2 regions of the Pseudomonas sp. YH-1 genome follow, and region 2 is predicted to be linked to the other one. Evidence: riboswitches for the same ligand, from Rfam matches in the RefSeq annotation. Region 2 holds a riboswitch; the other holds the start of a gene.
What was found. A riboswitch is a leader RNA that binds a small molecule or an ion and turns the genes downstream of it on or off. The one in region 2 is predicted to bind manganese.

Region 1 (14,249 bases), 280 kb from region 2:
GGCCCGCGCCCGCGACCTGGCCCGCGACCACGGCGTCGCACTGGCTGCCGGCAGCAACCGCGCCACTTCCCTGGAAGATACCGAACGCTTCTTCCGCGAACTGCCCGCCGGCGCCGGCATGATGATCAAGGCCCTCGCCGGCGGCGGCGGACGTGGCATGCGTGCGGTACACCGCGCCGATGAAATCGCTGACGCCTATGCCCGCTGCCAGGCCGAAGCCCGCGCGGCGTTCGGCGATGATCGGCTCTATGTCGAGCGCCTGATCCAGTGCGCCCGTCACATCGAGGTGCAGGTGATCGGCGACGGTCGTGTCGTCAGCCACCTGTGGGAACGCGACTGCACCCTGCAGCGGCGCAACCAGAAACTGCTGGAGATCGCCCCCAGCCCCAACCTGCACCCGCGCCTGCGGGGCGCCATCCTCGCTGCCGCGGTGCGGTTGGCCGAAGCCGTGGACTACCGTGGCCTGGGCACCTTCGAGTTCCTGCTGGACGAGGACAGCGGCGACTTCGTGTTCATGGAAGCCAACCCGCGCCTGCAGGTGGAACACACCATCACCGAAGCGGTGACCGGCATCGACCTGGTCCAGGCACAACTGCGCATCGCCGCCGGCGCCAGCCTCGCCGAACTGAACCTGACCCAGGCCGAGATTCCCGCGCCGCGCGGCCACGCCCTGCAACTGCGGATCAACCTGGAAAGCCTCGCCAGCGACGGCACGCCCCACCTCGCCTGCGGCACCCTGAGCGCCTACGAGCCGCCCAGCGGCCCCGGCCTGCGCGTGGATGGCTACGGCTACGCCGGTTACCGCAACAGCGCCGGCTACGACTCGCTGCTGGCCAAGTTGATCGTCCACGGCAACGGCGGTTATCCACAGCTGGTGCAGCGCGCCTACCGGGCGCTCTGCGAGTTCCGTCTGGAAGGCGTGGCGAGCAACATACCGCTGCTGCTCAATCTACTGCGCCAGAGCGCAGTGGCCGACAACCAGGTCACCACCCGCTATATCGAAGAACACCTGGCCACACTGCTGAGGGCACAGGAGCACGCGCACCCACATCGCTTCTTCAGCCACGCTGGCGTATCCGCGCAAGCCCAGCGTGCCAGCGAAGCGCCGGCTGGTTGCGTCCCACTCGCTACGCCCAGCGCGGGCGTGCTGGTCAGCCTGAACGTCTCCACTGGCGACGCCGTCGCCCAGGGCCAGACCATCGCCGTCGTCGAGGCGATGAAGATGGAATTCGAGGTCAAGGCCAGCGCCAGCGGCATCGTCCACAGCCTCGCCGCCACACCCGGTGATAGCCTCGACGAAGCCGATGCGCTGCTGTTCGTCGAACCGATGGACATAGAAGCGCAGGGCCCTGAAAGCAACGACGCCATCGACCTGGGCGCGATCCGCGCCGACCTGGCCGAAGTCCTCGAGCGTCACGCCATCGGTCTCGACGAGCGCCGCCCGGAGGCTGTCGCCAAGCGCCACAGGATCGGCAAGCGCACCACTCGCGAAAACCTCACCGACCTGCTCGATGACGGCAGCTTCATCGAATACGGCGCCCTGGCCATCGCCGCCCAGCGTCGTCGCCGCAGCGTCGAGGAACTGATCGCCAGCAGCCCTGCCGACGGCCTGGTCAGCGGCCTGGGCAGCATCAACGCCGCGCAGTTCGGCGACGAGAAGGCCCGCTGCCTGGTGCTGGCCTACGACTACACGGTGTTCGCCGGCACCCAGGGCGTGATGAACCACAAGAAGACCGACCGCATGCTGCACCTCGCCGAGCAATGGCGCATCCCACTGGTGCTCTACGCGGAAGGTGGCGGCGGGCGTCCGGGCGACACCGATTTCGTCGGCGTGGCGGGGCTGGACAACATGAGCTTCGTCGGCCTGGCGCGACTCTCCGGACTGGTGCCGCTGGTGGGCGTGGTCTCCGGTCGCTGCTTTGCCGGCAACGCCGCGCTGCTGGGCTGCTGCGACGTGATCATCGCCACCCGCGATACCAGCCTAGGGATGGCTGGCCCGGCGATGATCGAGGGCGGCGGCCTGGGCAAGTTCGCCCCCGAGGAAGTCGGCCCCAGCGACGTACAGAGCGCCAACGGCGTAATCGACGTACTGGTGGAAGACGAGGCCGAGGCCACTCGGACGGCGCGCCAATACCTCGCCTATTTCCAGGGCGACACCGCTGATTGGGAATGCGCTGACCAGCGCTTGCTGCGCCACGCGGTGCCGGAGAACCGCCTGCGCGTCTACGACATCCGTCAGGTTATCGAACAGTTGGCCGACAGCGGATCGGTGCTGGAACTGCGCCGACACTTCGCCGCCGGGATGATCACCGCGCTGGTGCGCATCGAAGGCAAGCCCTTCGGGCTGATCGCCAACAACCCCATGCACCTGGGTGGTGCCATCGATGCCGAGGCCGGCGACAAGGCCGCTCGCTTCATGCAACTGTGCGACGCCTTCGACCTGCCGATCATTTCCCTGTGCGACACCCCCGGCTTCATGGTCGGCCCGGAAGCGGAGAAGACCGGCACCGTGCGCCACGTCTCGCGCATGTTCGTCACCGCCGCCAGTCTCACCGTTCCATTCTTCACCGTGGTCCTGCGCAAGGGCTACGGCCTCGGCGCCCAAGCCATGGCCGCTGGTAGCTTCCACTCGGCGCTGTTCACCATCGCCTGGCCCAGCGGCGAGTTCGGCGCCATGGGACTGGAAGGGGCAATCCGCCTCGGCTATGCCAAGGAGCTGGCCGCAATCGAAGACCCGCTAGAGCGACAGAAGCTGTTCGACAAGCTGGTCGCTGCGGCCTACCGCAACGGCAAGGGACTGAACATGGCGAGCTATCTGGAGATCGACGACGTCATCGACCCGGCCGACACCCGCCGCTGGTTGCTGCGCGGCCTGGCATCGACGCCGAAGCCCGCAGCACGCCAGGGGAAAAAACGTCCGCTGATCGATACCTGGTGACGCATGGGTTGAGCTGCTCGCCCGATCCGCTAGAATGCGCGGCGTCATTGGGGAGTAGCCGACCGTTCGACGAACGGGGGCGACGTCAACACACTTGGCCCGCAGGCCATGGCGTCGTCAGCAGCTTTGCCTGGCAAGACCTTTGACCACGTGATCTCCGCAACGGCCGGGGAGATGCGTGGTCATGGGTACTTACACCGGCCGGGAGCTTCACCGTGATGCACCACCCCACTCTTCGCTCCATCTCTCTGGAGCTGCGCGCATGCTGACCTTCATTCTCGAACTGCTCGGCATGCTGCTGGTGATCCTGATCGCCGCCGAACTTTTCACCAACGCGCTGGAACACTTCGGCGAGCGCCTCGGCATCTCCGAAGGCGTCACCGGTTCGCTGTTCGCCGCCATCGGCACTGCCCTGCCGGAGACCCTGATCCCACTGCTGGCGCTGTTCGCCGGCACCAGCAATGTCAATCTCAACGAAGAAGTCGGCGTCGGCGCCATCCTCGGCGCACCGCTGATGCTCTCCACCCTGTCCACCTGCCTGATGGCGCTCGCCGCCTGGCGCGCTCGTGGCCTGTTCGGACGCATCCGCCCCGAGCGCACGGGCATGCAGCGCGACCTGAACTTCTTCCTGGTCGCCTTCAGCTTCGCCACCATCGCCATGTTCGTGCCTGCTGAACTGCACTCCGTGCGCGTCGCCCTCAGCGTGCTGCTGGTACTGACCTACGTGGGCTACATCACGCTGACCCTCCGCGCTTCGCAGAGCCTGGTGGAAGACGGCCACGGCACCGAGGCCGACCATCGCATGTACCTGTCACGCATGGGCCTGCCGACCAACCTCGCCACCATCCTGCTGCAACTGCTGCTGGGCCTGGTGCTGCTGGTGCTGGGCGCCAAGGGCTTCATCCATGGCGTGGAAGGCCTGTCGCACATCCTGGGGATTTCAGCACTGCTGCTGTCGCTGCTGATCATCCCCATCGCCACCGAACTGCCGGAGAAGATCAACAGCATCCTCTGGGTGCGCCGTGGCAAGGACACCCTGGCCTTCGGCAACATCAGCGGCGCGATGGTGTTCCAGGGCACCCTGCTGCCCGCCATCGGTATCCTGCTCACCCCCTGGCAGCCGCGCATCGAAGTGCTCACCGGCGTGCTGGTCACCCTCGGAGCTGCGCTCTGGCTGCGAATCAACGCCCAGCGCGGCGGCGGCCTGCCAATCTGGGTACTGATGCTCAACGGCGTGCTGTACGCCGCCTATCTGGGTATCACCCTGTCGCGCTGACGCGGACGGCTCATTGCCTACACTGACAGTCCGGGCTGCCGTTTCGGTGGCAGCCGCATGACTAGCGATACGCCGAAGGAGTGAGCATGAAAATCCTGGTAGTCCTGACCTCCCACGACCAGCTCGGCAGCACCGGCAAGAAAACCGGCTTCTGGCTCGAGGAGTTCGCCGCGCCCTACTACGTGTTCAAGGATGCCGGCGCCAGCCTGACCCTGGCCTCGCCCAAGGGCGGCCAGCCACCGCTCGACCCCAAGAGCGACGAGGAAGGCGCACAGACCCCGGCTACCCTGCGCTTCCGCCAGGACAGCGCAGCCCAGGCCGAGTTGGCCAACACCGTGAAGCTCAGCGAGGTGAAGGCAGACGACTTCGACGCCGTGTTCTACCCCGGCGGCCACGGCCCGCTCTGGGACCTGGCCGAGGACCGCACCTCGGTGGCGCTGATCGAGGCCTTCCATTCCAGCGGCAAACCCGTCTCCGCCGTCTGCCATGCTCCAGCCGTGTTCCGCCATCCCCACGGGCTCGACGGCCGCCCGCTGGTGCAGGGCCGACACGTCACCGGCTTCTCCAACAGCGAGGAGGACGCCGTGGGCCTCACCGACGTGGTGCCCTTCCTCGTCCAGGACATGCTCAAGGCCAACGGAGCCCGCTACAGCAAGGGTCCGGACTGGCAGAGCCACGTCGAGGTGGATCGCGGCCTGATCACCGGACAGAACCCCGCGTCCTCCGAGGCCGTGGCCGAAGCCGTGCTGAAATTCCTGAGCTGACAACACCTTGCGCCGCCCCGGGTGGCTATCGGGGCGGCTTTCCCGTAGAATGAATCCCGACCTTGAAAGGTTTTGGGGCCGATTAGGATTCGACGCCGGTAACAAAACTCGAGGGGCATGCCGAGTAGGTGACAGTTCTCGTAAATCAGCTGCCACAACTTTATAGTTGCCAACGACGACAACTACGCCCTAGCAGCCTAAGTGCCGCTAGCAGACCCTAGGGGATGCCTGTAAACCCGAAGATTAGGTCTGTCATATAGAACAGGATCGCCGCCAAGTTCGCTGTAGACGTAACGGCTAAAACTCATACAGCTCGCTCCAAGCGCCCTGCCACTCGGGCCGCAAGGAGTTAACCTAATAGAGATGGCTAAGCATGTAGAACCGACAGCGGAGAACTGGCGGACGGGGGTTCAAATCCCCCCGGCTCCACCAAATCCAAAGAAAAAGGCGCTGAGCCTCAAGCCCAGCGCCTTTTTTCTTGCCTGCGATTTGCCTAGAGCGTCAGGAAGCCCAGCCGCGGCATCAGCGGTTCGGCCTGCTCTTCCGCCACCACTTCCACGCAAGGTTTGCGCAGGCGCAGGCGTTCGGCGTTGCACAGCAATGGACCGTCCTCGTCCGCGGCGCCGAAGGGATCGTCGATCAGCACACCTTTGATTACCCCCTGGCGGAACAGTTCGCGGATGGCGAACAGGTTGGCTTCGCGGGGGCCGGCAAGATCGCTGATGGATTTGAAGTCGGTTTCCGTGAGCTGGCTGAGCACGGCGGTCAGCTGGGCCTGGGAGGGTTTGCGGCTCATGGGGTACTCCGGGGTAAAGCGGGGTCAAGCCTGACTATCGGGATCAAATGTTAACGCTGGATTAGCGCGCTGACAGACCGACCTTGGTCGGCCTGTCGGGGGAATCTTCCGAATCAGTCTCGGGGAATGCCCATCTCCAACAACGCGAGGCGCTCCTCGAGAGCTGCAATACGGCCTTCCAGTTCGACCAGACGGCCTTCGTCATGACCGCCGCTGTCGCTGCGCTCGCTGGAAGCACGGCTACCGCTGGCGGCGATGGCAGCCTCGCGGTCTTCCTCGGTGCCCAGCAGGTGCATGTAGCGGTCTTCACGCTGGCCGCTGAGACGCTCCAGCTGCAAGGCCATGCCGCGGCCGGCGAGGCGTTCGAGCTGGTGGCGGACTTCCTCGGTATCGTCGAAGTCGTGCATGCGCTGGCTGCGGGTGAGCAGTTCGTTGAGGGTCTGCGGGCCGCGCAGGAACAGCAGGCCGAGCAAAATGACCTGCGGTTTCACCAGCTCCAGTGCCTTGTCCAGCCGCTGTTCCCAGCGGTCGGCACGGCTGCCCATGACCAGGCGGGTCATCTCGCGGCCTTCGAGGTGGCGCAGGGACTGACCGACCTGCCCGGGCGTGAGGTTCATCACCGGGTCGCGGCTGGTCTTCTGGTTGCAGGCCGTGACCAGGGCGTTGAGGGTCAGCGGGTAGGCTTCAGGCGTGGTGAGCTGCTTTTCGATCAGGCACCCGAGAACGCGGGCATCCGTTGCACTCAGGGGTTCAAAGTCGGTGAGGGTGTCGAGCGACTGGCTCATGGCGGTATCCGTCGATGAGGGAACCGCCCTAGCCTAGCCGTTTACGCGGCGTTTGGCAGCCTCAGGCAGCGCCGGCCAGGCGTCGGTTCAGCGGTCGTTCGATGACTGACCAGTGCGAGAACGACGCCGCCAGCTCCTGTTCACGCCCCTGCGCATCCCGCCCCAGCGTGCGTCGGGCGAGGTCACCGGTGAACCAGTTGGCAGTATTGGCTGCGACAACACGCCCTTCTCCATTGACCACCAGGGCCTCGTGCCCCATCTGCATCAGGCTGCCCAACAGCACGCTTTCGAACTCGTGCAGGGCAATGTCCGCGGCGGCAACGCCGATGAAGCGGCCGTCCACCTGGATCGGCACGGAGAAGGCGAGGATGTACAGGTCGGTACCGTAGAGGTCGACGAAGGGCCCAACCACCGAGGGCTGCCCACTGGCGCGCGGGCGGGAGAACCAGGGCATGTTGAGGTAGTTGTAGAAGCTTTCGCTGCGCCGGTTGAAGTTCAGGCTCATGGGCACGACCTTGTCACCGCGGCCGTGGTACCACCACTCCAGATACATGTCCTGGTCGGCCAGTTCGCCCGGCTCGATCACCACGCCGGTGCCGTGCAGGCGCGTGCCGTCATCGGTGAGGTCGTGCTGGATGCGCGGGCGTAGTGCGCCGAGGTCCTTAGAGGACGGGCGCTTGCCCTCCTCCGCCAGCGTGCGCCAGATCGCTACGACTTCGCCCGCCAACTCGTCGAGACGCTGGAAAACGTTACGGATGGAAGCGTCGATGCGCTGTGCACAACGCTGGAGTTCATCCGTGGGTTGTTCGCTGGACATGACCGGGGCCTCGCTGTTCTTGTCGTTGTTCTTGCTCAAGGGCGCGCCAGAGAGGCTCGCAAAGTCGGATCGATGAGTCAGTCTGTGCGCCCGCTCGGCCGCGCCGTGAAAGCAGCAAGCGCTGTGCCAGTCAGCCGTCGTCGGCGAGCAGGCTCAGGCGCAGGTTGATCAGCCGCTTGATGCCGCGCGTGACGTGGGCTTCGGCCAGCGCGCCGGCCAGGTTCGAGTCGCCGGCGCTGATCGCTTCGAGAATGGCCCGATGCTCCATCTCGATGGCAGCCGCCCCAGGGAATCCGTCCACGGGCAGCCACAGCCATTCGCCGATTTCCGCCTGCAGGCGGGTTTCCGCATGGGTCAGGCGCACGGACTGCGCGGCCACGGCAATCTCGATGTGGAAACGCGCATCGGCGCGGCGCTGCTCCTGTCGGGTAGTGGCGCTCGCCAGGGCATCGAGGTACTGCGCGATGCGCGCCTGCTCATCGGAGGTGGAACGCTGCGCCGCCAAGCGCGCGGCAGCACCGGCGATGGCGACATGCTCATCGCCCAGGTCGCGCAGCTCCAGCGCACTCATCTGGCGCAGTTGCCCCAGCAGGGCGTCCTCGGACGTGTGCTGCGGCGAGCAAACAAAACTGCCGCCGTTGCGACCGCGGCGTGTCTCGATCACCCCACGCTCGCGCAGCTCTGCCAACGCGTCGCGCAGGGTCACGGTGGCGACGCCGAACTGCATCGCCAGCTCACTCTCACTGGGCAGTTGCTCGCCTTCGGCGTAGAGGCCGAGGTCGACCATTTCCACCAGCCGGCGCGCGACTTCTTCGGTGCGCCCTTCCTGGCGCAGGCGCATGAAGCTGGCGGGGCGGACTTTCCTGAATTCGTTCATAGGCGGCAAGGCGAGGGGCGCGGACGCTTCCTGCGCGAAATGTTCCTGTTCTGGAGTGCATGGCGAAGTCTACCGGCAAGCCCGGCTGCAGCTCCGCGCAAAACTATGTCTCCATATTTTTAAATCGCTTTCCGGACTTTCAGCAAGGGTATTTCGCACGAAAACTCCTTTCCAACGCTCATTTTTCGACCTGTATTGGCAACCGCAAAAACATAAGATATGGTTTCAAATGTATTTGCCAGCGACGGTCCGCAGGCCGTCTCCGCCCACAACAGCAAGAACGAGGAGCGATACGCATGAGCCAGCCAACCCGCGCCGAATGGGAAGCCCGCGCCAAGGCCCTGAAGATCGAGGGCCGCGCCTTCATCCAGGGCGAGTACCTTGCCGCCGCCTCCGGCGACACCTTCGACTGCATCAGCCCGGTGGATGGCCGCCTGCTGGCCAAGGTCGCCAGCTGCGACGCCGCCGACGCCGAGCGCGCCGTGCAGAGCGCCCGCGCCACCTTCGACTCCGGCGTCTGGTCACGTGAAGCGCCGGCCACCCGCAAGGCCGTGATGATCCGCTTCGCCGCCCTGCTGGAAGAGCACGCCGAGGAGCTGGCGCTGCTGGAAACCCTGGACATGGGCAAGCCCATCGGCGACTCGCTGAATGTCGACCTCCCCGGCGCCGCCGACTCGCTGCGCTGGAGCGGCGAGGCCATCGACAAGGTCTACGACGAAGTCGCTGCTACCCCCCATGACCAACTCGGCCTGGTCACCCGCGAGCCGGTGGGCGTGGTCGCCGCCATCGTGCCGTGGAACTTCCCGCTGATGATGGCCGCCTGGAAGCTCGGCCCGGCGCTGGCCACCGGCAACTCGGTGATCCTCAAGCCGTCCGAGCGCTCGCCGCTGACCGCCATCCGCATCGCCCAGCTGGCCATCGAGGCCGGTCTGCCCGCTGGCGTGCTCAACGTATTGCCGGGTTACGGCCACACCGTCGGCAAGGCCCTGGCGCTGCACATGGATGTGGACACCGCGGTGTTCACCGGCTCCACCAAGATCGCCAAGCAGCTGATGGTCTACGCCGGCGAATCGAACATGAAGCGCGTCTGGCTGGAAGCCGGCGGCAAGAGCCCGAACATCGTCTTCGAGGATGCCCCGGATCTGCAGGCCGCTGCCGAATCCGCCGCCGCGGCCATCGCCTTCAACCAGGGCGAAGTGTGCACCGCCGGTTCGCGCCTGCTGGTGCAGAAGTCGATCAAGGCGAAATTCCTGCCGCTGGTGGTGGAGGCCCTCAAGGGCTGGAAAGCCGGCCACCCGCTGGACCCGGACACCAACGTCGGCGCCCTGGTCGACGGTCGCCAGCTGGAGCAGGTGCTGGGTTACATCCAGGCCGGCCAGGACGAAGGCGCGAAGATCCTCACCGGCGGCAAGCGCGTGCTGGAGGAAACCGGCGGCACCTACGTCGAGCCGACCCTGTTCGACGGCGTGAGCAACGCGATGAAGATCGCCCGCGAGGAAATCTTCGGCCCGGTGCTCTCGGTCATCGAGTTCGAGGACGCCGACGAAGCCATCAGCATCGCTAACGACACCCCGTACGGACTGGCCGCGGCGGTCTGGACCCGCGACATCTCCAAGGCCCACCTCACCGCCCGCGCCCTGCGCGCCGGCAGTGTGTGGGTGAACATGTACGACGGCGGCGACATGACCGCGCCCTTCGGCGGCTTCAAGCAGTCGGGCAATGGTCGTGACAAGTCGCTGCACGCCTTCGACAAGTACACCGAGCTGAAGGCGACCTGGATCAAGCTGTAACGCGATCCGGAACACGAGAGGTTTGGAGCAAGACGGCGCGCGGGCCGAACCGCGCGCCGCACAATAACAACAACGCTTTCCGTTGCACCCGATTGGCTGCCGACGCGAAAACCTCAAACAGGACATCCACGATGAACAGCTCGATCCAGCCAGGCGCCGCCCTGGACCGCGACGCGGAGCAACTCCGCGCGCTGGGCTACACCTCCAATTTCGAACGCAGCATGACCCTCTGGCAGAACTTCGCCCTGGGCTTTACCTACCTCTCGCCGGTGGTCGGCGTATACACCCTGTTCGGCCTGTGCCTGGCCGCCGGCGGCCCGCCGATGTTCTGGTCCTACCTGCTGGTGGGCATCGGGCAGATGCTGGTATGCCTGATCTTCTGCGAGGTCGTCTCGCAGTTCCCCATCTCCGGTGGTGTGTATCCCTGGGCGCGACGCCTGGTGGGCAAGCGCTGGGCCTGGATGGTCGGCTGGATCTACTCGGTGTCGCTGTGCGTGACCATCGCCGCCGTGGCTCTTGGCGCAGGGCCGTACATCGCCACGCTGCTCGGCTTCGAGTCGACGCCGGTGACCAATACCCTGGTGGCCCTGGCGCTGACGGTGATCGCTACCCTGCTCAACCTGTCCGGCACCAAGCTGCTGGCCCGCGTGGCAATGTTCGGCTTCATCTGCGAACTACTCGGCGCGCTGGTGATCGGCACCTACCTGCTGATCTTCGAACGTCATCAGCCGTTCTCGGTGCTGTTCAACACCTTCGACATCCGCATCGACGGCAGCTACTGGCCGGCCTTCCTCACCGCCTCGCTGGCGGGGATGTTCCTCTACTACGGCTTCGAGGCCTGCGGTGACGTCGCCGAAGAAACTCCGAACCCCAGCCGCCGTATTCCGAAGGCCATGCGCATGACCATCTGGATCGGCGGCGGCGCAGCCATCTTCGCCGCCCTGGCGCTGATCCTCGCGGTACCGGACATGGCGGCGGTGATCTCCGGCGCCGACAAGGACCCGATGACCACCATCCTCGACAACGCCTTCGGCGTGACCGGCGCGCGCCTGGTGATGGCGGTGATCATCGTCTCGTTCGTTTCCTGCGTGCTCAGCCTGCAGGCCGCCGCCAGCCGCCTGCTGTACTCCTACGCCCGCGACGAGATGGTGATGGGCAGCGGCCTGCTCAAGCGCCTGTCGCCCAACACCCACGTACCGGTCGCCGCGCTGATCGCTTGCGGCGTGATCCCCAGCGTGATCGTCTGCGCCGGCTTCTACCTGCAGAACGCCATCGCCATGGTGGTGAGCTTCGCCGCCATCGGTATCTACCTGTCGTTCCAGATGATCGTCGGCGGTGCACTCTTCGCCCGCCTGCGCGGCTGGAAGCCGAGCGGCGCCTTCACGCTGGGCAACTGGGGCTGGATCGTGAACATCCTGGCGCTGACCTACGGAGTCCTGGCGATCATCAACATGTCCTGGCCGCGCACGCCGGATGCTCCCTGGTACCTGAACTACGGGATCATCCTGGTGGGTGGCATCGTGATCCTGCTGGGCCTGGCCTACATGACCCTGTTCCGCCCCTACGACAAGGGCACCGCGCCCCACGGGGACGCGTGGAAGCTGCATCAGCAGTAAGTGTTGGCGTGAAATGCAAACGCCCGGCAAGGATGCCGGGCGTTTGCATTTCTGCAGAACGTTTTGTGTAGGAGCGAGCTTGCTCGCGAATGGATTCACCGGGAAATTCGGCGTTGGGCGGGTTCGCGAGCAAGCTCGCTCCTAGAAGGGTTCAGGCGAGCTCTTCGGTTTCAGGCCAGAGACGCTGACCTGCGCCGGGAGCCTCCATCCATTGCTTGAGCGAACGTGTCGGCAGGTCGAAATACTCCCGTGTACGCGCATAGCCATGCCCGCCCATGCGGCCGATGGCATCGAGGCCGAGCTGGTCGATGTAGAGCGTCGCAGGATCGATCAGGTCGTCGCGCACATGGGCCATCAGCACTTCGCCGAGGATGATCTCCCGCGACTGGCCGATGGACAGCGCCATCATCCGTCGGCACTCCAGCGCCACCGGCGCCTCGCCGATGCGCGGGCAGCCGACGCGGGTGCCGGGGATGGCGGTGAGGCCGGCGGCGACCAGTTCGTCGAAGCCCGGCTCGAAGGGTACGGCACAGACGTTCATGGCTTCCACCAGCGCATCGGAGACGATGTTCACGGTGAACTCCTGGTTGTGCCGGATGTTCAGCGTGGTGTCCTTCGGGCTCAGGTCGCTGTAGTTCTCCACGCCCAGGGCGAGGATCGGCGGGTCGGCCGAGAGGGCGTTGAAGAAGCTGAAGGGCGCCGCGTTGGCGCGCCCCTCGGCGTCGATGGTAGTGACCAGGGCGATGGGCCGGGGCACCACGCTGCCGATGAGGATCTTGTATTTTTCGCGGGCGGAGAGCTGCTGGAAGTCGAAGCTGAGCATGGGGTGATCCTTCACGGGGCCGTTGGTGTGCGCGCGTCGAGCAGTGGTGCGCCGGCGCTGTACGAATCGGCAAAGGGAATCGCGGAACGGAACAATGTGCGCCACGGTGGGTTGCCGAATGCACGCTCGGCGTGGTGCTGCATCTGTTTCTGGAACAGTGCGTCGGCGCGGTGCTGCAGGTCGGCGTAATCGACGCCGATCACCTGGCCGTCCTGCATCACGCTGCGGCCGTCGATAAAGCTGGCGATACAGTCGTCGCCGCGGCCGGCGGTGAACAGGTTCTTCAGCGGGTCGAAAAACGGGCCCTGATGGAAGTCTCCGAGGCGGAACACCGTGATGTCCGCGCGGGCGCCGACGGCGAGGCGGCCAAGGTCATCGCGGCCCAGCGCCTGGGCGCCGCCGAGGGTGGCAGCGTTGTACAGATCGAGCATGCGCGTGTGTTCGGCATCGCCTTCCTTCACCCGCGCGATGTTCAGGCCCTGGCGCAGGTTGTCGAGCATGTCCGCCGGGAAGGTATCGGTGCCCATGGCAAGGTTGATGCCCCGCGCACGGTAGCCACCAAAGGAGTCCAGCGCATCCCCTTCGCGGGCGAACACCACGGGGCAATGCACCAGGCTCGTGCCAGTGTCGGCGAGGCGCTGCAGCTCGTGCTCACCGCTGTGCAGGATGCCGTGGGGCAGCACGCTGCGCGGATTGAGCAGGCCGTAGCGGTCGAGCCACTGCAGCGAGGACGTGTCGTGCAGGCGACGCACCAGCTCCACTTCGTAGCGCGACTGACAGCAGTGCAGGCGCAGCGGCGCGTTCAGTTCACGCTGCACGGCGGCGGTGCGCTCCAGCAACGCGGGGGTGCAGGTCTCGATGCGATCCGGCAGCAGCGCGCCGTGCACCAGGCCGCCTTGCGTGCCATCGAAGTCGCGGAAGAAGCGTTCGGCCTGCGTCAGCCCGGCAAGGCCGGCGGCTTCGTCCCAGTGCTGCGCGGCGCTGCCGTCAGCGCGGGCGTAGGTCATCCCGCTCATGTAGCAGGGACCCAGATAGGTACGCAGGCCCAGCTCGCCGGACAGCTCGGCCACCCCGGCAAATTCGTCGTAGTGCTCGGCCCAGCGCCGGTAGTACATGGAGGTGATCGGCATGGCAGTGGTGATGCCGTTGCGGATCAGCTGGGTGAAGGCGTAGCGGTACTTGAACAGCTCCTCGTCCGGGCTGTAGCACTCGCCCGGGCCGGCGCGCAGATAGTCCTCGGACCAGACGCGGCCCATGTTCCATTCGGCGCCGTTATCCAGGGTGAGCACCGTGGAATCGAGATCGCCGAGGGCATCGAGGTCGATGAAACCTGGGCCGATCAGCGCGTGACCGTAATCGATCCATTGGCTGACGTTACCGGGAAAGCCACGTCCGACGAAGAGAATTTCCCCTCCCTCGAACACCACTTCGCCGTGGCGCCAGAGCACGTGCTGCCTGCCGTCGAAGCCAACCACGAAACTGGCTTTCAGGCCAATGCGGGGCTTGCTCACAGACGCGACTCCACAAGACGGCCCTGCTCGGCGATCAGCTTGCCGGCCTTGAACACCTGGCGCTGGGCCGGGCGCGCGACCACGGCCTCGCCGAGGGTTTCGACCGGCAGCAGGAGAAAGTCCGCTGGCGCACCGGCCTCGATACGCGCCGGCTCCCGGCCCAGCGCGCGAGCGCCGTTAGCAGTGGCAGCGGCGAAGGCGGCGGCAAGGTCGTCGTCCTTGCACAGGTCGAAGCGGAAGGCCAGCAGCATGGCAC
Region 2 (14,249 bases):
ATCGACTTCCTTGAGCAGGACAGCCAGGGTTGCGCTCATGATGCCGGCGCCGACCAGCAGCACGTCCATCGATTCGATTTCGTTCTGCGCCATTAACGCGTCTCCAAAACTATCAGCAGCCAGTTGTGACAGAGGTTTCGCGCCCACTGCGCAAAACAATTGTCCGAATTCTTCTCAGGTCAAAAGACCTTTCGCGAATGTCTCGGGCCGGGATCGGAGGAGGGGAATGCGCACCTTCTCGGCAATCCACGGACGGACAAGTCATCCGCAAGTGCATCGGGGAGTGGCGCTTATGCGCGGCTTCCGGTGCCGAAAAAGCGATTCAGTGCTGCGGGGTCAGACGTTAATGGTGCTACCAACGCAAAACTCTTCATTGCTCGCCACACTCTCGTGAAGTAGTGAAAAACCTTCGATCACGCTCTTTTGGAGGCGTGAAGCTCAAAGGGGATCGTCGTCGCGGGCCGGTCCGGTCTCCGTGCGGAGGGGGCGGCTGCATCCTTGCCAAGTTCTGCGCAACGAACGTACAAAGCGCGACGGCCAGTGACCGAGGCGAGTGGCGACTCTCTTTGAGGGGTGGCAGAGGCGAGACACGGTGTGTCGGCATCGTGCGGGGCCCGACCAGGAGGCGTCCTTATAATCGGGGGGCGATTATAACGGCGAAACACAAAAAAAAGCTCTGCACCTTAGACTTTTTTCCTAGTGTGTACCCCTTGATTCCCCATTTGTGCCCCCTCCCGGTGCGTCTTGCCTCCAGCTGGGTCAAGGCGGCCTATCGACGCGCGGCGAGGGAACCCTGAGAACGGGTTCCGCGTCCAATGGCCAAGCGCTATCTGACCGCGCTGCCCGCCGGTATACTGCCGGCCATCGCTTACCCCATGGAGAGATGAGCATGCTGCCTCGCCTGTTGCTCGGCTTTATCGCTGCCGCCAGCCTGACCTTGACCGGCTGCGCCCTCAGCCCGCAACAACTCAACCCGACCCCCGAGTTCAAGGGGCCTGTCGCCGCCGTTGGCCAGGGCCAGCCGGTAGTGGTGAAAGTCGTCGACGGTCGCCCGAGCACCGCGCTGGGTACCCGTGGTGGCCTGTATTCGGAAACCAGCCAGCTGACCGTGCGCAGCGAAGACGTGATCCCCAAGCTGCAGCTGCAGGCTGAGACCGCCGTGCGCCTGCTGGGCTTCACCCCGTCGGCCAACGCCTACAACGCGCCGCAATTGACCCTGACCCTGGCCGAGCTGAAGTACCAGTCGCCCAAGGAAGGCATGTACGTCACCGAGGCCGACATCGGCGCTACCTTCCGCGCTGACGTGCAGAGCGGTACCCGCCGTTACAGCGGCCGCTACGGAGCCTCGACCAACCAGCGTTTCGGCATGGCGCCCAACCAGGCGACCAACACCAAGCTGGTGAGCGAAGTGCTCAGCGACGCGCTGACTCGCGTGTTCAAGGACCCGACCATTGGCCAGACGCTGAACCAGCGCTGATCGATCTGTTCGGACAGAAAAAAGCCCGGTCAATGCCGGGCTTTTTCATGGGCGCCTGAAGCGCAGCGATCAGGCGGCCTGGCGGTATGGGTCGACCTCGACCAGGCGCATGCGCTCGTCGGCTTCCGGCAGGTCCAGGTGCTCGTGGCCGCAGGCCTGGGTGTAGACCAGCCAGTGGTCGTCCTGGACGTTGAACGAGAGTTCGACGACCACGGCCTCGATTTCTTCGAGGTGTTCGATCAGGTAGGCATTTTCGTGGGGGACGATGTTGAGCATGGCGAATCTCCTTGGCGAAAGACCGGGTTTGCAGAATTCGTTCAAGCCAGCAACGTGCCAGGGCGCGGGAGAGGTCTTAGACCATTTCTCGATAACTCTTACGCTCGTCGTAAATAAGCGTTGCGCGCTGGCTGCGAGGGTGGGCCAGCGGATAAAATGCGCGTCGATTGTTTCTCATCCATGACGGGCCATGCCCGTTCGTCCAGACTGACCCCCGCTTTGCTTCGAAGTCGATGGTGTGCAGTTCTGAAGCGGAGGTTGTGATGTCGCTGCAGGCGCTCTGGAGTCTTTTCCAGGCCCATCCTGGTCGTATCGTGAACGACCTGGCCCTGTTCTTCGCCCTGGCCGGAGGCTGGCTGCTGCTGGCGACCCGCCGCCGCGAACGCCTCGCCCTGGCACGCCTGGCGGCTGAGAGTGAAGTCGCGCCGGTGCCGCTGGACAGCGTCGAGCCGACCGCGCGGATGAACCGCTTCTTCTACCGTTTCGGTTTCGCCTGCATGGCCCTGGCCATGGCGGTGAGCTGGTACAGCACGCAGCTCGGCCAATAACCGACGAGAAGAAAAAAGGCGCCCGAGGGCGCCTTTTTTCATGCCGGCTGCTTGAGCCGGTACTGGTTCAACACCGGGTTGGCGTACTGCAGGATCAGGTGGCCGCGCTGCTCGGCGGGGCATTCGCCCAGGCGACGCTCCCATTCGGTGCGCGCACGCTGCAGTTCCTCGGCCTTGAACAGGGTCTCGGCGCGCGGCACGTTCAGTGCGGCGTCGCGCAGCTCGGAGGCCTCGTAGGCGAGGTAGTGCACCGGGAACAAGCGGTAATTGCCGAGGATCTGCCGGTCCAGTTCGGCGGCGAGCTGCTTGGCGTCGGCGAAGTCGCCGGTGATCTCTTCGCCGAAGTTGATGTGCACCCGGCCCTTGTAGCCGGTGATGCCCTGCACGATGCTGCGGTCGTCCTCGCCTGGCGCCTTCTTGTACTCGCCGGTGGTGGCGCGGGTGAACAGCTCGCGGGCCTTGGCGGCGTCGCAGGGGTCGTATTCGTAGCTGATGGACACCGGGATCAGGTGCAGCTCGCGGATCACCTCGGCGAACGGCTCGTCCTTGCGGCTCATGTGGAACATCTTGAGGATCGCCGAGTCGGTGCGGTCGTTACCGTCCTTGGCGCGGCCCTCGGCCTGGGCGATCCAGATCGACTGGACGTCCTGGCAGATCGAATGATTGATGTAGGCCGAGAGGTTCTGGTACGCCGCCAGCTTCTCGCGGCGACCGCTGATGGAGCGGTGCACGATGAAGCTCTTGTTCAGGCGCATCAGGTCGCTGACGAAGGGCTTCTGCAGCAGGTTGTCGCCGATGGCGATGCGCGGCGTCGGCAGCTTGGCGTGGAAGATCGCATAGTTGCAGAAGGCCGGGTCCATCACGATGTCGCGGTGGTTGGCGATGAACAGGTAGGCGCGGCCGGACTTCAGGCGTTCGACGCCCGAATAGGTAACACCGTCGGTGGCGTGCTCGATGGTCCGGTCGACGTACGGCTCGAACTTGTCCTGCAGCGCGACGACACTGCGGATGCCAGTGACTTCGCGGGCCAGCCGATGGGCTATAAGAGGTCTGAGCAGCCAGCCGAACGGGCCGGACAGACGCGGGAAACGGTAACGCGCCAGCGCGCCGAGGAAGGCGTCATCGCTCAGCAGGCGCTGCAGGACAGCCGGGACTTCGGCGTCGTTGTACGGTCGGATGGCTTCGAACTCGCCCATCATGCTCTCTATGAATTCTGGGGGTATCACGGGTCGGAACCGCGAAGTAGACGGTCCGGAAGGGTATGCCGCCGACTCACCGGCCTGGCGGGCACCCAAAAAGACCGCGCGATTATAAACGGAAGTCACGGGGGAACCAGCGATGCTCGAAAGTCAGGCCTATTCCTGTCCCTATTGCGGCGAGCCGGCCGAGGCCGTGCTCGACCTTTCCGGGGGCGACCAGAGCTACTATGAAGATTGCCCGGTTTGTTGCCGGCCGATCCTGTTCCAGCTCCACACCGATGGGGTGGAATGGACCCTGGACGTTCAGCGCGAGGACGATTGATGCAGCGAATCTACGCACCCGCCGACCTGATCGAAGCCGAACTGCTGGGCGGCATGCTGGCCAACGAGGGCATTTCGTCGCACCTGGGCGGACGCCACCTTGTCGGCGGTATCGGCGAGCTGCCGGGCATGGGCCTGCTGCACCTGTGGGTGGAGGATGACGTGGCCGAGCGGGCGCGGGAGCTGATCGCCGCGTACAATGCCGCGCAACCCCTGCCGGGGCCCGCTGACGATCACGAAGGCGGCCCTGGCGTCCTGCTTTGCTGAATTCCATCAACGAGTCCCGATGACCAGCCGCTATGCCCTGTTCCGCTGGAACCGCGAGCTGGCCGACAGCGCCGGCTTCCCCGCCGACCTGCAGCCGCAGTGGAGTATTGCGCCCGGCGCCCGCGTGTTGATGCTGCGCGAAGAGAGCAGCGCGCGCCATGCCGACCTCGCACGCTGGGGCCTGACGCCGGCCTGGCTGAAGGACCTGTCGCGAACCCCGGCCCATGCCCGCACGGAGACCATCGCCGAACAGCCGATGTTCCGTGACGCCTTCGCCCTGCGCCGCTGCCTGCTGCCGGCCAACGGCTTCTACGAGTGGCGCGGCGTGCGCAAGCGGCCGCACTGGATTTCCGGTGGCGGGCTGATCTGCTTTGCGGGGGTGTGGGAGGCGTATCCGGTGGAGGGCCACACCTATTACAGCGTGGCGATGCTCACCCAGGACGCGGGCGGCATGCGTCGTCCACTGATCCTCGATGCTGCCGAGCAGGCGCAATGGCTGTCGAACGAGACGCCCTCGGCGCGGTTGCTCGAACTGCTGCAATTGCCCCAGGCGCGGCTGCGCGAGCAGGCGCTGGCGAACTTCATCAATGATCCGACCTGCAACGGGCCGGAGTGTCTCACCCCCGCCTGACGTCGCCCCCCACAAGATCAAGAGCCCCTCACCCTAGCCCTCTCCCGCAAGCGGGAGAGGGGATCGTTCGGTGCAGGATGAAGCCATGGCATCAGCCGGCGCGATCTGCCCCCTCTCCCTCCGAGAGAGGGATGGGGTGAGGGGGCGCCCTGACACGGCCTTTCAGACGAAGACAGTTGCTCCGACGGGAACAGTACGCGGCGCTGGACCTACACCTTGAACTGATTCACCAGCCGGCGCTGCTGCTCCGCCAGCTTGGTCAGCTCGGCGCTGGCCTGGGAGGCTTCATCGGCGCCGCCGGCCACCTGGTTGGCGACCATGCCGATGTTGCTGACGTTGCGGTTGATGTCCTCGGCCACTGCGCTCTGCTCCTCGGCGGCGCTGGCGATCTGGGTGTTCATGTCGTTGATCACCGACACCGCCTGGGTGATCGACTCCAGCGCCTGGGCTGCTTCGCTGGCGTGGCGCACGCTGTCCTCGGTCTTGTCCTGGCTCTGCTGCATCACGTGCACCACTTCGCGGGTGCCGTTCTGTAGCTGCTGGATCATCGACTGGATTTCCTCGGTGGCCTGCTGGGTCTTCTGCGCCAGGTTGCGTACTTCGTCGGCGACCACTGCGAAGCCGCGGCCCTGCTCACCGGCACGGGCGGCCTCGATGGCGGCGTTGAGCGCCAGCAGGTTGGTCTGCTCGGCGATGCCGCGGATGGCCACCAGGATCGCGTTGATGTTCTCGCTGTCGCGGGCCAGCGACTGCACCACGCCCACGGCGCGGCCGATCTCGCTGGCCAGCGCCTGGATCGCCGTGGAGCTGCTCTCAACGATGCGCTTGCCGTGGTGCGCGGCCTGGTCGGCGTGGTTGGCGGCTTCGGCGGCATGGGTGGCGTTGCGCGCCACGTCCTGGGCGGTGGCGGTCATCTCGTGGACCGCGGTGGCCACCAGTTCGATTTCCGCCAGCTGCTTCTGCACGCCCTGGTTGGTGCGGATGGCGATATCGGCGGTGTGCTCGGAGGAATCGCTGACGTGCTGCACCGAGGTCACCACCTGGCCGATCATGCCCTGCAGCTTGCCCAGGAAGGTGTTGAAGCCCTTGGCGATGGAGCCCAGTTCGTCGGCGCGGTCGCTGGTCAGACGGCGGGTCAGGTCGCCTTCGCCCTGGGCAATGTCGTCAAGCATGCCGACCAGCTGGCGCAGCGGGCGGGCGATGCCGTGGCCGACCAGCCAGATGACGGCGAGGCCGATGCCGGCGATCAGCAGGCCCACCAGGGTCATGCCGAGGGTATCGCTGTCGCGCTGGGATTTCAGGTCGCTCTGCAGCTGGTTCAGGTCGCCCAGCACGGCTTCCTGCGGCAGTTGCAGCATCAGCGTCCAGCGCGCGCCGGAGTCGGCGATGGTGAAGGGCAGGAACAGCTCGATGTGGCCGTGCTCCTTGTCCACCGAGGTCAGCGGCTGGTCGAGGGTGAGCTTGGCCAGGTTGGCCACTTCATTGGCGTCCAGCACGCTGCTGGCGGATTCGCCGAGCTTGGCCGGGTCCTTGGTGTAGGCCACCAGGCGGCCGTTGGTGGAGATCAGCGCCATCTCGCCGGCGCCGTCGTAGAGCTGGCTGTCGGCGGTCTTGAGCAGGTCCTGGATGAAGTCCAGCGACAGGTCCACGCCGACGGTGCCCTTGAACTGGCCCTTGACCATGATCGGCGCGTTGAACGAGGACATCAGCACCATCTTGCCGCCCATTTCATAGGGCGCCGGGTCGATGATGCAGGGCTGGTGCTTTTCTTTCGGGCACAGGTAGTACTCACCTTCACGCACGCCGGTGGGCTGCATCTTCTGGCTTTCCAGGGTGTCGCCCATGGCTTCCACGGTCAGGCCGCCATCCTTGCGGTACCACCAGGGCATGAAGCGGCCGCTGGCGTCGTAGCCGGGCAGGCCCGAGTACTGGCTGTCGTTACCGGCGAAGGCGTTGGGCTCCCAGCCGGCGAAGGCGTCGAGCAGCTTGGGGTTCTGCGCCACGGTCTGGCGCAGCAGGTTGGACATGCCGGCGCGGCCGATGCCCAGCAGCGGTTGGCCATTGGCGTCGGTCTCGTCGAGCAGGGCGTTGGTATTGGCCAGGTCGCGGGCGACAGTCAGGGGGTATTCCAGTTCGCGCTGGATCTGCGCGACCTGACCGCGGGCCATGGCCACCAGGCGTTCGTTGATCACCTGCTCAAGCAAGGCCTGGGTGCGCTCCTGCACCAGCGCCTGGGTCCGCGAACCGGCGAACAGCGCGTAGAGCACCAGCGCTGCGACCACTGCCAGAACGCTGGCACCGGCCAGCGCCACCACGGAAAACTGGATCGACTTGAATTTCATACGGGTACCCGGAATGCGCCAGAGGCCTGCGTGTCTATCTGTATCGGCAGGACCGTGGAAATTCCTTAGGCGGTCGTTGTAAAGGCTTGTAACGCGGCTGTGTGCCGCTTGTCGCAGGATTGTCGGCGCTGACCGGGAGGTCTAGCATGTGATGTCAAAATGAAATTATTCGGCTGCAGCGAGCGCCTCGATATCCCTCTCCGGGAGTGAAATCAGCCGCCGGCTGCGGCTACCTCGCGGGTGTGGATCACAGGCGTGATGCCGCGCACCGTGTACGCCGCGACAGGCGCCCCATGGCACCTCCCGATGCGTCGGTGCGGTTTCGTAAGTTACTGCTGCGCCGGCTGTTTCCTGCCAGTTGCCGGGCATCGGGGGTGGGCCTACCATGCGCGCTGTCCGTGGGAGATTGCATTGTTTCGGGAGAGCAACATGCCCAGAGTTTTCCGTATTGCCGGCCTTGCCGCCGCGCTGATGCTGACCGCTTGCCAGCAGGTGAATACCACCAGCGGCGGCGTTGTCGGCGTTGAGCGCAAACAGACCATGTTCAGCATGCTGTCCAGCGCGCAGGTCGACCAGATGTATGCGCAGTCCTACCAGCAGACCCTCAGCGAGGCCTCCCAGGCCGGCAAGCTGGATGCCAGCAGCAGTGATGCCAAGCGTGTGAAGGCCATCGCCGACCGCCTGATTCCGCAGACCGGCGCCTTCCGCCAGGATGCGCCCTCGTGGAAGTGGGAAGTCAACGTGATCCAGAGCGATGAGCTCAATGCCAACTGCGGTCCGGGCGGCAAGATCATCGTCTACACCGGGCTGATCGATAAGCTGAAGCTGACCGACGACGAACTCGCCGCGGTGATGGGCCACGAGATCGCCCATGCCCTGCGCGAGCACGGCCGCGAGGCGATGTCCCGCGCCTATGCCGAACAGGTCGGCCTTGGCCTGGGCGGCCAGTTGCTGGGCCTGGGCCAGACCAGCGTGGACCTTGCCCACCAGGTCGTCGAATACAGCATGACCCTGCCCAACAGCCGGCAGAATGAGAACGAAGCCGATCTGATAGGTCTGGAATTGGCGGCGCGAGCCGGCTATAACCCCAACGCCGCCATTACCTTGTGGCAGAAGATGGGCCAGGCCGGAGGCGACGCTCCGCCGGAAATCCTCAGCACCCACCCGGCGGACAGCACGCGGATGGCCAACCTGCAGGCCGCCATCCCGAAGGTCATGCCGCTCTACGAGCAGGCCAAGACCCGCTGAGCAATGGTTTTTCAGCAGTGGTTCGTGATTCTCTCGAACGGCCAGGAGCGGCGTAAGGTTGCGCCGCTTTATCCAGTGAACAGGGAGCACCCGTGAAAATCGCTGTACTCGGAGCCACCGGGCTCCTGGGCCACCACGCCGCCCGCGCGATCAAGGCGGCCGGCCACCAGCTGGTGCTGATCCACCGACCCTCGTCGCAGATCCAGCGCCTGGCCTACCTCGAGCCTGAGTGCCGGGTAGCCGAACTCTTCGATCATCAGGGCATGGCCCGCGCGCTCAGCGGTCTGGACGCGGTGATCTTCAGCGCCGGCTACTACCCGGTGCGCCCGCGTCGCTGGCAGGAGGAGGTGGCCAGCGCACTGGACCTGACCAATCATTTCTACGCCGCCTGCCTACAGGCCAGGGTGCCGCGCATCCTCTACGTCGGCTCGGCCTTCGCCATGCCCTCGCACCCGCAGGGGCTGCCGGGGCATGAGGGGCTGTTCTACGAAGGGCTGCCCACCGGCAAGAGCGCCTACGTGATGTGCAAGTGGGCGCTGGACGAACAGGCGCGCGAGCAGGCCCGTGGCGGCCTGCCGGTGGTCATCGGGATTCCCGGCATGGTGCTGGGCGAGCTGGACATCGGCCCGACTACCGGGCGCCTGATCACCGCCATCGGCCGCGACGAGATGCTGCACTACGTGCCAGGCCGGCGGAACGTCATCGATGCCTCCGAGGCCGGGCGCGGGCTGCTGACGGCACTTGAGCGCGGTCGAGTCGGCGAGCGCTACCTGCTTACCGGGCACAACATCGAGATGGGCGAGCTGACCGCCACCATCGCCAAGCTGCTGGGCAAGCCGGCGCCGACACCCATGCCGCTGCACCGTGCCCGCGCGCTGGCGACACTGGGCCGCTGGCGCTACCGCCTGACCGGCAAGATGCCGCTGCTGGACGACACCGCCATCGAGGTCATGGCCGGTGGGCAGTTCCTCGACGGCCGCAAGGCGCGCGAGGAGCTGGGCTTCGAGTCCCATGTGCCGCTGGAGGACACGCTGGAGCGGGCCATTTCCTGGTTCCACGCCAACGATTACCTCTGATCACCAACTCGTAGGATGGCGTGGAGCGCAGCGATACCCATCAATGTTGTGCATGGACAGCATGGGTATCGCTTCGCTCCACCCATCCTACAAAGCTCAACGTGTAGGACGGGCCATGCCCGCGATCGCGCGCATGGCGCGCTCCTACAGAAAGCAGAAAGCCCGGCGGAGTCCGGGCTTTTTGCTGGGTCAGGTTTTCTGTCAGGGCAATGCTTTCTCGGCGAAGGGCCGGTTGGGCAATCCCATTTGCGCGCGGAAACTTTCCATGTCGAACAAGGTGCACAGTTCCTGCACCTGGTTCTGGCTGTTGAAGGTCCAGAAGCCCATGGCCGAGATGCTGACGATGCGATCACTGGCCGGGTAGCCCAACACCGGGCGGGCGATGCTGCCCATCAGGGTGCTCCAGGTAAAGACCTTGCTGCCCTCGCGGATGCATTCCTCCACGGCCACTTCCAGGTCCTCCATGCCACTGCGGATCTCCTCCACCAGCGCCCGGTAGCCGGCATTGTCCAGCGGCTGGGCGGTGAAGGCGCTCTTGTAGATGAAGTCCGGGCTGTGCAACTGCTCCACCAGCGCCAGGTGTCCCTTGTTCCAGGCGAGGTCGATGTGGTGGCGGGCGACTTTCTTCAGGTCTTTTTCCGGCATGGCGACATCCTTTGTCGTGGGAAGCGGAAACGCCACTGTGTATCGTCATCGATACACAGGCATTGGCCGGCGCGCCAGCCTCCCGACGAAAAGCGACCGGTCAGAACACCCCGGAGAGCTTCAGCGCATGGTAGATCGCGGCCAGGCCGAGGATGGCGAAGGCGGCGGCGGCCAGGCGGCGGATCAGGTTCAGCGGCAGGCGCTCGGCGGCGAAGTTGCCGGCCAGCACTACCGGCACGTTGGCGATCAGCATGCCCAGGGTGGTGCCGATGACTACCAGCCAGAAATGCGGGTACTGCGCGGCCAGCATCACGGTGGCGACCTGGGTCTTGTCGCCCATCTCGGCGAGGAAGAAGGCGATCAGGGTGGTGAGGAAGGGGCCGAACTTCTTCAGCGAGCCCTCTTCGTCGTCATCCAGCTTGTCCGGAATCAGGGTCCAGCCAGCGACCGCCAGGAAGCACACGGCCAGTACCCAGCTCAGCGTGCTTTCCGAGAAGAACGAGGCGACCCAGCTGCCAACGGCGCCGGCGGCGAAGTGGTTGGCCAGGGTGGCGGCGATGATCCCGGCGATGATCGGCCAGGGCTTGCGGAAGCGCGCGGCGAGGACGAGGGCGAGCAGTTGCGTCTTGTCGCCGATTTCCGCGAGGGCAACGATCAGGGTTGGGACGAAGAGGGATTCCATCAGACTTCCTAAGGGGGCGGGTCGACTAATCACCATGACACGCGCCACCTGCCCGCCCCGGGTCAGGTTGCTCGTGTCATAGGTCTTGTCAAACCCCGGCCTGAACGCTGCAGGCCTGGATCGTACGCGCCATGGTCTGCGGACCAAGTGTGTTGACGCGTACCGGGCGAGCAGGGCGCTCGCGGGAGACTACTCCCCTAGGACGGGGCGCATTCTGCCCAAGTCCTGGGACTTGGGCAAGCCTGCGCGTCGGATCAGTCGCGGGTGGGGCGAATGTCCATGTCTTCGTAGCGGATGAAGCGGGTCTTGTTCTTGAAGCGATACCCCAGCCAGATGGCGAGGAACAGCGGGATGGTGATGTAGGTGGCGATCAGGCCGGCCCAGTCCACGTGCTCACCGACGAAGGCCTGGTAGTTCTGCCCCAGGGTGATGATCAGGCAGAGGACGAAGGCGAACAGCGGGCCGAAGGGGAACCACTTGGCGCGGTAGGGCAGGTCGTTGAGGTTGCCGCCCTGCAACACGAAGCCCTTGCGGAAACGGTAGTGCGACACGGCGATGCCCAGCCAGACGATGAAGCCGCACATGCCCGAGGCGTTGAGCAGCCAGGTGTAGACGGTCTTGTCGCCGATGAAGCTGGTGAGGAAGCACAGCGCGCCGATCAGCGTGGTGGCGTAGAGGGCATAGCGCGGCACGCCGCTTTCGGACACCTGGGTGAACAGGCGCGGCGCCTTGCCCTGGGTGGCCATGGTGTAGAGCATCCGGGTGGAGGCATACATGCCCGAGTTGCCCGCCGAGAGGATCGCCGAGAGGATCACCGCGTTCATCACGCCCGCAGCGGCGGCCAGACCCGCGCGCTCGAACAGCAGGGTGAAGGGCGAGGTGCTGATGTCGCTGCTGTCGGTCTTGAGCAGGTTCGGATCGGTGTAGGGAATCAGCATGCCGATGACGAAGATCGACAGAATGTAGAACATGAGGATTCGCCAGAACACCTGGCGGATTGCGATGGGAATGGACTTCTGCGGGTTCTCCGATTCGCCCGCGGCGACGCCGATCAGCTCGGTACCCTGGAACGAGAAGCCGGCGATCATTGCCACCCCGATCATCGCCTGCAGGCCGCCGACAAAGGGTGCGTCACCGGTGGTGAAGTTGCTGAAACCGGGGCTGTCGATGCCGTGCATGATGCCGATGATGCTGGCCAGGCCAATGCCGATGAATACCACGACCGCGACGACCTTGATCAGCGCGAACCAGAACTCGCTCTCGCCGAAGCCCTTCACCGAGAAGAAGTTGAGCATGAACATGATGCCGAGGAAACCGGCGCTCCAGTACATGCCCGAGACTTCCGGGAACCAGAACTTCATCACCAGCTGCGCCGCCACCAGCTCCGCAGCGATGGTTACCGCCCAGTTGTACCAATAGTTCCAACCCATGGCGAAACCGAAGCCATCGTCGATGAAACGGCTGCCATAAGTGCAGAACGAGCCGGAATCTGGGATGTAAGCGGCCAGCTCGCCGAGGCTGGTCATGAGGAAGAACACCATCAACCCGATCAGTGCATAGGCCAATAGCGCGCCGCCCGGTCCCGCCGTGGCGATGGTACTGCCGGAGGCGACGAACAACCCGGTGCCGATGGAGCCGCCGATGGCGATCATGTTCAGATGGCGCGGTTTCAGAGAGCGCTTGAGGTGATGCGGCTTCTCTTTCGGCCCCATGGCGAAAGTCAGTTCGACGTCATCTTTGATTCTGCGATTCACGGGTGTCCTCGATAGTTCAGGGCGAGCGGCGGTGCGCCGATCCGGGCAGGCTCGGTGGAGTGTAGTGCGAGCCTGGGATCAGCGCCGGGCGCTGTAGATACGGAAGCCGTCAGCCTCGGCCAGGGTGCGGCAGGGGCCCAGGTGCTGTTCGATCAGCGGCGGGTATTTCAGGAAGCTGTTGGCCACCAGGCGCAGCTCGCCGCCGCTCGCCAGGTGGCGGGCCGACTGGCGCAGCAGGTGTTCGCTGGCGGCGTAGCTGGTGTGCACGCCCTGGTGGAAGGGCGGGTTGCTGACGATGGCGGCCAGGTTCTCCGGTGCGGCGTCGATGCCGTCGCCGGCGATCACTTCGCCCTCCAGGCCATTGGCGGCCAGGGTCAGGCGGCTGCTCTCGACGGCAAAGGCGTCGACATCCAGCAGGGTCAGCTGGCTCTGTGGATAACGTCGCTTGAGCGTGGCGCCGAGTACGCCGGCGCCGCAGCCGAAGTCCAGCAGGTGGCCGGTCGGCAACTTGTCCAGGTGCTCCAGCAGCAGCGCGCTGCCGCGATCCAGGCGGCCATGGCTGAACACGCCGGGCAGGGTGACGACTTGCAGCGGGCCGTCGGCCAACGGCAGTTCGTAGCGTTGCGCGAGGGCGTGCAGATCAGGCGCGGCGGGGGCGCCGTCGATGTGCGTGTGCCACAGCTGGCAGTGGCGGGCGCTGTCCAGCTTGCTGGCGCGGCCGAATTCGCCGAGCTGCTTGCTGGCGCGTTCGACGCCGGCGCGTTTCTCTCCGACCAGGTACAGCTCGCCGTCCGGTACGCAGTTGGCCAGTGCGGCGAGCAGGTAGTCGGTCAGTTCGCGGGATTTGGGCAGGAACAGCACGGCGGCGTCGAACGGGCCATCGGGCGGCGTCGCGCCGAAGTGGCAGCGGTCGGGATAGCGGCCATCGAGCTGCCGGGCGTCGCCGGCGTGCCAGCTCCAGCCCCGGGCCTGCGGCAAGTCGCCGAGCAGGGCGTCGGCGGGCAGGCCGGCGAGCAGGACGCGGCCCTGGAAGCGCTCGATCTGGCGCAGCAGCACTTCACTGGTAGGGGCGTTGGACATGCGGCCTCCTCGAAAAAAGGGCGCGAGTTTAGCAGGGCTGCCGTGGCCGAGCCTAGGCGAGCCGTACCTCGGCGTTCTTCCAGAAGTCGTCGCCACGCAGTTCCAGCGCTCCTGCCGCGACTTGTTCGCGCAGGCGCCAGGCGGCCAGCAGGTCGCTGACGAACAGGCCATCGACATAGGCCATGGTTGGGCCGATCAGCGACTGCACCGGGCGCCAGGACTCGCTGGCGCTATCCAGCAGGATGCGGTCGATGTGCGCGTAACCGGCGCCGTTCAGTTGGCCATCCAGCCACAGGCGCAGCTCGGCGTTTTCAGCCAGGGCACGCTGCCAGTCCGCCGCCAGGCTCTGGCGTTCGGCGACGTCCAGCTCGTGGCTGGCGGCCAGGGCGTTGGCCAGTTCGACGGGCTTGAGCATGGCGATGGCGTGGCGGTCTTCGCTGCGGCACTGGCCGCTACCGGCGCCAACACTGCGTAGGATGATGTTCGCCGGCAACAGCGCGCAGACGCGGCGCAACATTAGTTGCTCGCTGGCACTGTCGCCGTGCCAGAGCTTGACGGAACTGACGTCCGGGCTGCGCAGCCAGTTCACTTCGGTGGCCATCTCGAGGGCGATTTCCCGCTCGCGCAGGGCTTCGCCACCCAGCTCATGCCAGAACGCGGCGCGCTGCTGGCAGGGCGGGTTATCCACATCACTCAGCGGGCC

Region 1: another riboswitch for manganese. It lies ahead of ACKI1H_RS00415 (sodium:calcium antiporter); the one in region 2 lies ahead of ACKI1H_RS30260 (TMEM165/GDT1 family protein).

The regions. Positions count from the first base shown of each region.
Region 1 covers NZ_CP178184.1:88,534-102,782, forward strand. The annotation lists gene ACKI1H_RS00410 (carboxyl transferase domain-containing protein) at 1-2,938, shown strand, start outside; yybP-ykoY riboswitch at 2,976-3,144, shown strand; gene ACKI1H_RS00415 (sodium:calcium antiporter) at 3,201-4,214, shown strand; gene ACKI1H_RS00420 (type 1 glutamine amidotransferase domain-containing protein) at 4,301-4,978, shown strand; RNA gene ssrA (transfer-messenger RNA) at 5,053-5,410, shown strand; gene ACKI1H_RS00430 (hypothetical protein) at 5,472-5,774, opposite strand; gene ACKI1H_RS00435 (YceH family protein) at 5,888-6,559, opposite strand; gene ACKI1H_RS00440 (cache domain-containing protein) at 6,621-7,415, opposite strand; gene ACKI1H_RS00445 (FadR/GntR family transcriptional regulator) at 7,507-8,253, opposite strand; gene ACKI1H_RS00450 (aldehyde dehydrogenase) at 8,550-10,043, shown strand; gene ACKI1H_RS00455 (APC family permease) at 10,175-11,659, shown strand; gene ACKI1H_RS00460 (flavin reductase family protein) at 11,811-12,482, opposite strand; gene ACKI1H_RS00465 (amidohydrolase family protein) at 12,494-13,993, opposite strand; gene ACKI1H_RS00470 (amidohydrolase family protein) at 13,990-14,249, opposite strand, start outside.
Region 2 covers NZ_CP178184.1:6,525,199-6,539,447, reverse strand. The annotation lists gene mqo (malate dehydrogenase (quinone)) at 1-93, opposite strand, end outside; gene ACKI1H_RS30315 (YajG family lipoprotein) at 890-1,477, shown strand; gene ACKI1H_RS30310 (hypothetical protein) at 1,547-1,753, opposite strand; gene ACKI1H_RS30305 (hypothetical protein) at 2,017-2,301, shown strand; gene ACKI1H_RS30300 (1-acyl-sn-glycerol-3-phosphate acyltransferase) at 2,340-3,500, opposite strand; gene ACKI1H_RS30295 (CPXCG motif-containing cysteine-rich protein) at 3,640-3,822, shown strand; gene ACKI1H_RS30290 (putative signal transducing protein) at 3,822-4,088, shown strand; gene ACKI1H_RS30285 (SOS response-associated peptidase) at 4,108-4,719, shown strand; gene ACKI1H_RS30280 (methyl-accepting chemotaxis protein) at 4,929-7,061, opposite strand; gene ACKI1H_RS30275 (M48 family metallopeptidase) at 7,491-8,309, shown strand; gene ACKI1H_RS30270 (NAD-dependent epimerase/dehydratase family protein) at 8,402-9,385, shown strand; gene ACKI1H_RS30265 (ketosteroid isomerase-related protein) at 9,587-10,030, opposite strand; gene ACKI1H_RS30260 (TMEM165/GDT1 family protein) at 10,131-10,712, opposite strand; yybP-ykoY riboswitch at 10,803-10,922, opposite strand; gene ACKI1H_RS30255 (amino acid permease) at 10,967-12,424, opposite strand; gene ACKI1H_RS30250 (methyltransferase) at 12,545-13,546, opposite strand; gene ACKI1H_RS30245 (DUF3658 domain-containing protein) at 13,599-14,249, opposite strand, start outside.